Regions from separate parts of the Streptomyces sp. NPDC050423 genome, predicted to be linked through region 1. Evidence: riboswitches for the same ligand, from Rfam matches in the RefSeq annotation. Region 1 holds a riboswitch; the other holds the start of a gene.
What was found. Region 1 has a riboswitch for S-adenosylmethionine ahead of AB0I52_RS26160 (hypothetical protein). Riboswitches for the same ligand answer to the same signal wherever they lie in the genome.
Positions count from the first base shown of each region.

Region 2: linked by a shared signal. The riboswitch ahead of AB0I52_RS17895 (aminotransferase class V-fold PLP-dependent enzyme) and the one ahead of AB0I52_RS26160 (hypothetical protein) in region 1 are both predicted to bind S-adenosylmethionine.

Region 1 is NZ_JBFAJY010000040.1:44,542-49,122, reverse strand. Features, by position in the region: gene AB0I52_RS26170 (cytochrome P450) at 1-167, opposite strand, end outside; gene AB0I52_RS26165 (cytochrome P450) at 230-1,525, opposite strand; gene AB0I52_RS26160 (hypothetical protein) at 1,787-2,179, opposite strand; SAM riboswitch class IV at 2,229-2,338, opposite strand; gene AB0I52_RS26155 (phosphocholine-specific phospholipase C) at 2,481-4,547, opposite strand.
Region 2 is NZ_JBFAJY010000022.1:13,101-17,681, forward strand. Features, by position in the region: gene AB0I52_RS17885 (ubiquinol-cytochrome c reductase cytochrome b subunit) at 1-931, shown strand, start outside; gene trpD (anthranilate phosphoribosyltransferase) at 1,058-2,122, shown strand; SAM riboswitch class IV at 2,206-2,323, shown strand; gene AB0I52_RS17895 (aminotransferase class V-fold PLP-dependent enzyme) at 2,496-3,872, shown strand; gene AB0I52_RS17900 (Lrp/AsnC ligand binding domain-containing protein) at 3,935-4,216, opposite strand; gene AB0I52_RS17905 (rhomboid family intramembrane serine protease) at 4,213-4,581, opposite strand, start outside.

The sequences.
Region 1 (4,581 bases):
CACAGCCCCCAGGCGTCGAGATCCTTCACCAGCCGCGGGTCGACGAGGAGTTCACGTGCGTCGGCATACCGGGTGATGGTCCAGGCGGGTACGCCGAGCAGCTCGATCCGGGCGAGCCGGCCGGCGTCGCGCAGCCTCGCCGTCTCACCGTCCAGGTCCTGGACCATGGGGTCGATGACGACGGTCCCGCGGTCCGGGTCAGCTGTGTGCGCGGCGGCGTGAGGGCAGGTCACGAGAGGTCTCCTGTCGTACGAACGGGGGTGAACCGGACGGGGAGCGAGGTCGTCCCGCGCAGAAACGCGGAAGGCCGCCGTACGAGGTCCGCGACGGCGACACTGAGATCAAGGTCGGGCAGCCGGTCGAGCAGCACCTCGATACCGGTGCGCGCGATGGTCTCGGCGATCTCCTGAGCGGGGAAGGGGCACCGGTACTCGCCGTGGCTGAAGGCGAGATGCGCGCCGTTGCCCCCTTGGGCGGAGCCACCGGTGCCGGACAGGCTCTGCCGGATCAGCGGATCGGTGTTGGCGGCGCCGAGCCCGAGCAGCAGCATGTCCCCCGCCCTGATCCGCTGCCCGCCGAGCTGGGTGTCCCGGGCGGCCCAGCGTCCGGCGAGGATCTGCGTCGGCGCGTCCTCCCAGAGCACCTCGTTCATGGCCTCGGCCACGCTGCGCCGCCCGCCCGCCATCGATTCGGCGAACTCCTCCTCGGTGAGCATCAGCCGCAGCGAGTTGCTGATCCAGTCGGCGGTGGTGAGGTGCCCGGCGGCCGTGATGGCCATCAGGTCGAGCATGTACTCCTCGTCGGTGAAGGCCTCGGGGAAGGCGAGCATCCGGGAGGTGACGTCGTCCCCGGGCTCGGCACGCTTGGCGGCGACCAGCCGCCGCATGTGCTCCCCGAAGCGCAGATGGGCCTCCTGCGCCCCCGGACCGCCGTCGGCCAGGTCCTTCAACACCTGGGCGATATCGGCGCCTTCGTCATCGGGGAACCCGACCAGCCGCGCGAGGACGAGCACGGGTAAGGGCTCGCAGAAGTCGGCGACGAGGTCGGCGGTGCCCCGGCTGCACACGGCGTCGATCAGCCGGTCGGCCAACTCCTCGCAGTGGCTGCGGATCTCGAACGGGTCGGTTCCTTCGAGGGCGGGTCCGACCATCCGGGCGTGCCTTCGGTGCTCGTCCCCCGCGCTGAAGTAGATGGACGGCAGCGGCCGCCCGACCATGGGCAGCAGCGGCCAGTCGTCGGGGATGTGCTCCCACTGGTTCCACAGGCCGACATCGCGCGGGAACAGCTCGCCGTCGCTGGTTACTTGATGAAGCTCGCGGTATCCGATGACCAGCCATGCGGGGAACCCGCCCGGCAGTTCCACGGGGACGACCGACCCGTGATCACGGCGCATGACGCGGTAGACGGCCCGCGGCTCGGTCTGGAACGAGGGCCCGCTGAGCGGCACGGCCCCCGGCCTCGCGTGTGCGGGGCACGCAGGAGGGGGCGAGGCGGGCTCGGGCCGTGCGGAGGATGGGCGCGTCATCGTTCTGACTCCTGTGGGCGGAAGCTTCACGCGTCACGATCATGCGATCAACGCACGCCCACTATAAGGATTTTATGTGACGCCACGGCGGTCAATGGCGATCAAATGTGCAGCCGGAGCGAAGCAACCGGCTGACATCTCAACACAATTGACCAACATCTTCAGGTACCGCCCCGGCCACCCGGAGCCGGAGGGCGGCCGAGCGCGCCCGGGAGAACAGACAGAACAGACAGGGCTTGAGCACCCCCGGCCCAACCCGGACTACGACTGCCCGGAACCCTGGACGCCGCACAACTTCCCGCCCTCGAAGGCGACGTTGACGATCGCGGCGACCGGGCTCTCGCCGTCCACCAGCTTCAGCGCGTGCCACCGGGACAGCCAGTAGACGCGTCCACGATGACCGGCGAGTGTCTCCCGCAGCGCATCGGGAGAGTGTGTCCAGACCGCTGGAAGGCCGTCCGCGTAGTCGAACGCGGCACGCAGTCCGACCCATCCGTCGTCCCGGACGTCACCGGCGCTCAGCAGTATCTCGACGGCCTGACCGGGCTCCTGCCGGCACTTCTTGGCATGGATCCAGTGCACCTGATGGCCTGCGGCGTACCGGTCGCAGCCGTCGCTCCGCACGGAGCCGTTCTCGGTGAGATGACGCAGCACGGTGAGTCCCGCCTTCCGGGGATGATGGACCCCGAGCGCTCTGCACCGCGGTCCGCTGTTCCCCGTACCTCGCGCACGGGGCAGGTCGTCACCCGGAGCACCCGCAGCGGAGCGGGGTGCCGTCCAGCCAGCCGGGGCTGCGCGCTGGAACTCATGACCCGACGAAAACCCTAACGCACCCGTGGGGCGGACCCCGACGGGCGGCGCCGCCCAGCCGACGGGTGGTCAGGAGCGGCACCGGAACGGGCCGACCCCGACCCGATCTCCCGGCCCTCCCCCGCCACCCCTGCCGGCAGCTCGATCAGCCCGTGGCGAAGCCTGGGTCGCTCGTCCCGGCCTCGCCCGTCTCGATGTGTCCGGCGAACCGCCGAAGGAACGTGGCGTCCGCGTCCGAGACCACCGTGATGTCGTACCAGCGCTTGCTTCCCCGCAGGTCAACGGTGTGCTTCACGGTCGCCCCCGGACGCACCGCGAAGGTCTGCACCCCGCCCCCATAGGTGTCCGCGATGCGCACGGTCAGCTGGACGGTACCCGTTCCGGTATGGGTGAGAGTGAGGTCGAGCCCACCGCTCGACGGGTCATGACGTGTGGTCACCTCCGGTCCCGCCGCCTTTCCGGGCCCCCGGAAGGCGCGCAGGAACCCGTTCGGACCGTGCACGGTGAGGTCGGTCACGTCATTGGAGTAGGCCGTGTTCCAACTGTCGGAGAGCGCCTTGCCCGCCTCGGTGGTGTAGGTCCAGGGCCCGTCGGTGCGGTTCGCCGACGTCACCAGGAACTGCGCCCCGGCCGCGTCGCCGCCGCTGAAGGTCAGTTGGTACTTCCCGGAGGCCGGGTCGGCCGCCCCGTCCACGAGGGGCGCGTACCGCAGTGGCCGGGTGGGCCGCGAGCCGGGCTCCTGATTCGGCACACTGCCGGAGACCGGCGGCACCGGTACGTAGTCGGGGTGCCGGTCGCCGTCCGGCGGCGCGTATCCGTCCGTGGAGGGCAGCGAGACGGGTGCGGTGTCGGTACGGCTGAAGTCGAAGGCCGAGGTGAGATCACCGCAGACCGTGCGCCGCCAGGGGGAGATGTTGGGCTCGTGCACACCGAACCGCTCCTCCATGAACCGGATGACGGAGGTGTGGTCGAAGACCTCCGAGCAGGAGAACCCGCCGGTGCTCCACGGGGACACGACCGTCATGGGCACGCGCTGACCGAGGCCGTAGGGCCCTGCCGCGTAACGGATGTCGCCGGGGAAGTGGTCGGCGGAGGTGTCCACGGTGGAGAGCCCCTGCGCGGCCCCGGACGGTACGAACGGCGGCACGACGTGGTCGAAGAATCCGTCGTTCTCGTCGTAGGTGACGAAGAGGGCGGTCCGGCCCCACACCTCCGGATCGGAGGTCAGCGCGTCCAGCACCTGCGAGATGTACCAGGCACCGTAATTGGCAGGCCAGTTGGGGTGCTCACTGTAGGCCTCCGGCGAGACGATCCACGAGACCTCGGGGAGCGTCCCGGCCCGGACATCGGCCTTCAGGTCATCGAGGAGCCCGTCACCGTTCTTGACGTCGGTACCGGTGCGCGCCTTGTCGAAGAGGGGGTCGCCGGGCTCGGCATCACGATAACTGTTGAAGTAGAGAAGCGAGTTGTCGCCGTAGTTCCCCCGATAGGCATCGTCGATCCACCCCCAGGAGCCGGCGGCGTCGAGCCCGTCGCCGATGTCCTGGTAGACCTTCCACGACACTCCGGCCTCCTCCAGCCGCTCGGGGTAGGTCTTCCAGCCGTACCCCGCCTCGTCGTTGCCCAGCACGGGCCCGCCGCCGGTGCCGTCGTTGCCGGTGTACCCGCTCCACAGGTAGTAGCGGTTCGGGTCGGTCGAGCCGAGGAACGAGCAGTGGTACGCGTCGCAGACGGTGAACGCGTCGGCGAGCGCGTAGTGGAACGGGATGTCCTCACGGTTGAGGTGCGCCATCGTCGTGGCGGTCTTGGCCGGCACCCACTGGTCGTACGCGCCCTTGTTCGACGCCCGGTGACCGCCGGCCCAGTCGTGGTTGAGGTCCTGGAGGAACTGCAGCCCGAGATCGTCCGCCGGCGGCCGGAACGGCAGCACTTCCTTGCCGAGGCCGTCCTTCTGGTGCCAGACCGGCTTCCCGCTGGGCAACGTGACCGGACGCGGGTCACCGAAGCCGCGCACACCCTTCATGGCGCCGAAATAATGGTCGAAAGAACGATTCTCCTGCATCAGTACGACGATGTGCTCGACGTCCTTGAGCGTGCCCGTACGGCCCTTGGCGGGCAGTGACGCGGCACGGGCGATGCTGCTCGACAACGAGGAGAAGGCGACCGTGCCTCCGGCGAGCTGCAGGAGGCGGCGACGGTTCAGTTCTGCCATGAGTGAGGGCCTCTGTGGGGTGAGGGGACGTAAG
Region 2 (4,581 bases), on a different contig from region 1:
CCTGGTCTTCTACCACAAGCACACGCAGTTCGCGGGCCCCGGCCGGACGAACAAGAACGTCGTGGGCATGCCGCTGCTGCCGGTGTACATGGCGAAGGCCGGAGGGTTCTTCTTCCTGGTCTTCGGCGTCATCGCCGCCATCTCGGGCATCGCCTCGATCAACCCGATCTGGGCCATCGGGCCCTACCGCCCGGACCAGGTGTCCACCGGCGCGCAGCCCGACTGGTACATGGGGTTCTCCGAGGGTCTGATCCGTGTGATGCCGGGCTGGGAGATCAACCTCTGGGGCCACACACTGGTCCTGGGTGTGCTCGTACCGCTCATGGTGTTCCCGCTGGTGCTGGTCGCGATCGCCGTGTACCCGTTCGTCGAGTCCTGGGTCACCGGGGACAAGCGCGAGCACCACATCCTGGACCGCCCGCGCAACGCGCCGACCCGCACCGCCTTCGGCGTGGCGTGGATCACGTGGTACTTCGTGCTGCTCGTGGGTGGTGGCAACGACCTCTGGGCCACGCACTTCCATCTGTCGATCAACTCGATCACCTGGTTCGTGCGGATCGCCTTCTTCGTCGCTCCGGTCCTCGCGTTCATCGCCACCAAGCGGATGTGCCTCGGCCTTCAGCGCCGGGACAGGGAGAAGGTGCTGCACGGGCGAGAGTCCGGGCTCATCAAGCGCCTGCCGCACGGTGAGTTCGTCGAGGTCCACGAGCCGCTGTCGCAGGGTCAGCTGCACACCCTCACCGCGCACGAGCAGTACGCGCCGGTCGAACTCGGCCCGCTGGTCGACGAGAACGGCGTCAAGCGCAAGGTCTCGCCGGTGGAGAAGGTGCGGGCCAAGCTCAGCAAGGGCTACTACGGCGAGAACAACCAGATCGCCAAGCCGTCCGCCGAGGAGTACAAGGAGATCACCGAGGGCCACGGCCACCACTGATCACCTGAACTGATCGCCACAGCAGGAGCCCCGCCCATCCATACGATGGACGGGGCTCTTCGCTGTCCCCGGCGCTCGATAGGGTGGTCACATCCCTTTATCGGCTGTGGACCCCAGGAGCGGACCATGAACGTTGTGACCCCGGTCGGCGGCGACAGCGTGGCGGCTCGTTCCTGGCCCGGCGTGCTGACCCCGCTGCTGCGCGGCGAGGACCTGAGCGCCGACGACACCGCGTGGGCGATGGACCGCATCATGAGCGGTGAGGCGACCGACGTGCAGATCGCCGGCTTCGCGGTGGCCCTGCGCGCCAAGGGCGAGACGGTCACGGAGGTCACCGGTCTGGTCCGTGCCATGTACGAGCACGCCACCACCATCCACGTGCCCGGCCGTACGGTCGACATCGTCGGCACCGGCGGAGACATGGCCAAGACGGTCAACATCTCCACCATGTCCGCCATCGTCGTGGCGGGGGCCGGGGCCAAGGTCGTCAAGCACGGCAACCGCGCCTCCTCCTCGGCCAGCGGATCCTCCGACGTCCTGGGCAAGCTCGGCGTCAACCTGGATCTGCCGCCGCAGCGCGTGGTGGAGGTGGCCGAGGAGGCGGGCATCACCTTCTGCTTCGCGGTGAAGTTCCACCCCGCCCTGCGCTACGCGGCGAAGGCACGGTCGGAGCTGGGCGCCCCGACCACCTTCAACATCCTCGGTCCGCTCACCAATCCGGCCCAGGTCCGCTCCCAGGCCATCGGCGTCGCCGACCTGCGGATGGCGCCCATCGTCGCGGGCGTGCTCGCCGAACGCGGCAACTCCGCGCTGGTCTTCCGCGGCGACGACGGCCTGGACGAGCTGACCACCACCGCGACCTCCCGGGTCTGGGTGGCCCGGGACGGCGTCGTGCGCGAGCAGGCCTTCGACCCGCGCGACGTCGGCCTGGACCTGGTGCCGGTGGAAGCGCTGCGCGGCGCCGACGCCTCGTACAACGCCGATGTGGCCCGCCGGCTGCTGGCCGGCGAGACCGGCCCCGTCCGGGACGCCGTCCTGCTCAACGCGGCGGCGGCCCTGGTGGCGCTGGACCAGGGGGAAGGCACGCTCACCGAACAGCTCGCCGCCGGTATCGCGAAGGCCGCCGAGTCCATCGACTCCGGGTCCGCCGGGCGCGTGCTGGAGAGATGGGTCAGGGCCAGCAACGCCTGAGCGTACGGAAGGTGAAGCGGGGCGCAGTCCAGATCATGGACTGCGCCTTGCGCGTTCCGGTACGTATGGCAGGATGCTGGGCAGGTCATGAGTGACAGCGACTACGGCCCCGGCCCGCTGTCCGGCAACCCTCCGTCCGTGGCGGGGTGCCCCGGGTGAAGACCAGGCCGCAGGCAGCGAGGTCTGCGGCAAGCGCGGACCCCTCGACGTCGTGAGATGTCCACCCGTGGGGTCCTGGTCCTCAGGGAGCCTCTGTGAGCAAGCGAATGCGATAGGGCTTTTCGGCCCTCCTCCGCACATCCTCTTCCTTCCTTCCGTGCTGCCGCGTGTCCGCGGGCACGCGGAATTCGCCTGCCTGTTACGGGAGTCCGTCATGTCTGTCTTCACCGCTGCCGCCGACCAGTCCATTTGTACCCCTCTGCCGGTTCTGGGCAAGGATGTGACGGTCCCGCTGGTGACCGGTGGTGAGGTCAGCTACGCCGCGCTGGACTACGCCGCCAGTGCCCCGGCCCTGCAGCGGGTGTGGGACGACATCGCCGCGTACGCGCCGTACTACGGCAGCGTCCACCGCGGCGCCGGCTACCTCTCGCAGCTCTCCACGGACCTCTTCGAGTCCAGCCGCGTCACCGTCGCGGAGTTCCTCGGCTGCCGCGCCGACGACCAGGTGATCTTCACCCGCTCGACCACCGACTCCCTCAACCTGCTGGCCGCCGCGGTCCCCGCCGACTGCCAGGTCTTCGTCTTCGAGACCGAGCACCACGCGTCGCTGCTGCCCTGGCGCGACACCCGGGTGACCTACCTGAACGCCCCGCGCACCCCCGCCCAGGCCGTCGCCACGCTGGAGCGGGCACTCGCGGACCGCTGCCCCTACGGCCCCGCGCTGGTCTGCGTCACCGGCGCCTCCAACGTCACCGGTGAGCTGTGGCCGGTCAAGGAGCTCGCCGCCGCCGCGCACGCCCACGGCGCGCGGATCGTGCTGGACGCCGCGCAGCTGGCCCCGCACCACCCCGTCGACATCACCGAGCTGGACGTGGACTGGGTCGCCTTCTCCGGCCACAAGCTGTACGCGCCGTTCGGCTCGGGCGTCCTGGCCGGCCGCTCCGACTGGCTGCGCGACGCCGAGCCCTACCTGGCCGGCGGCGGCGCCTCCCGCAAGGTCGCCCGGCGCGCCGGCGGCGGGGTGGACGTCGAGTGGCACACCACCGCCGCCCGCCACGAGGCCGGTTCCCCCAACGTCATCGGCGTCTACTCCATCGCCTCCGCCTGCAAGGCGCTCACCGAGGCCGGATTCGAGGGCCTGGTCGCCCGGGAGCAGCAGCTCGTCGCCGCGGTCCGCGCCGGCCTCGCCGAGGTCCCCGAGGTCAAGGTGCTCTCGCTGTTCGGTGACGACGCCCCGCGGGTCGGCGTCATCTCCTTCGTCGTGGAGGGCTGGAACAGCTCGCACTTCGCCGCGGCGCTCTCCGCCGAGTACGGCATCGGGGTGCGCGACGGACTCTTCTGCGCCCACCCGCTCGTGCGCACCCTGCTCGGCAGCGACCCGCAGGACATCGGTGAGTGCGGTGCGCCGGAGGCCGGGCCGGGCGAGAGGTCGCTCAACGCGATCCGGGTCAGCTTCGGTGCCGGTACGCCGGACGAGCACATCGAGCGCTTCGTGCGGGCGGTCAAGGAGCTGGTGAGCGAGGGCGCCCAGTGGAAGTACCGCACCGAGGACGGCCGTTGCGTCCCGGACCGGGGTGCCGCCCAGGTCTGAGGGGCGTGAAACACGTTCGGCCGGGTACGGACAGCCGTCCGTACCCGGCCGAACGCATGTACCTACGCGTCCAGACCGATGGCGAAGGCCGCCTCCAGGTCGTGCTGCGAGTACGTACGGAACGCCACGTGGGTGTCGGTCCCCTCGACGCCGGGGATCTTGCTGATCCGGCCGGGGATGACGTCGGCCAGATCGTCGTGCTTGGCCACCCGGACCATGGCGATCAGGTCGTACGTACCGGTGACCGAGAAGACCTCGCTGACGCTGTCCAGCGCCGCGACGGCCTCGGCGATCTCGGGGATCCGGTCCACGCTGGTTTTGATGAGCACGATCGCGGTGATCACGGCTGGCTTTCTCCCTCGGTGGCGGCTGGAGATCTCACTCTAGCGTCACGCCCGTAGCGCCCCCAGGCATAGAGGAAGCCGATGGCGAAGCCCACCACATGGGCGAGATAGGCCACGCCGGGGCCGCTGCCCGCACCCTCGGCGGCCAGCCACTGCAGCACGAACCAGAAGATCAGCACGATCCAGGCGGGGAAGCGCAGCGGCAGGAAGAGCAGGAACGGGAACACGCTGGTGACCCGGGCCCTGGGGAAGAGGTAGAGGAAGGCGCCCAGCACCGCCGAGATCGCCCCCGACGCGCCGACGAGTGTCTGGTCGGACGTGGCGTGCGCGGCCGCGTAGGCGAGCAGCGCGAGGTAGCCGCAGCC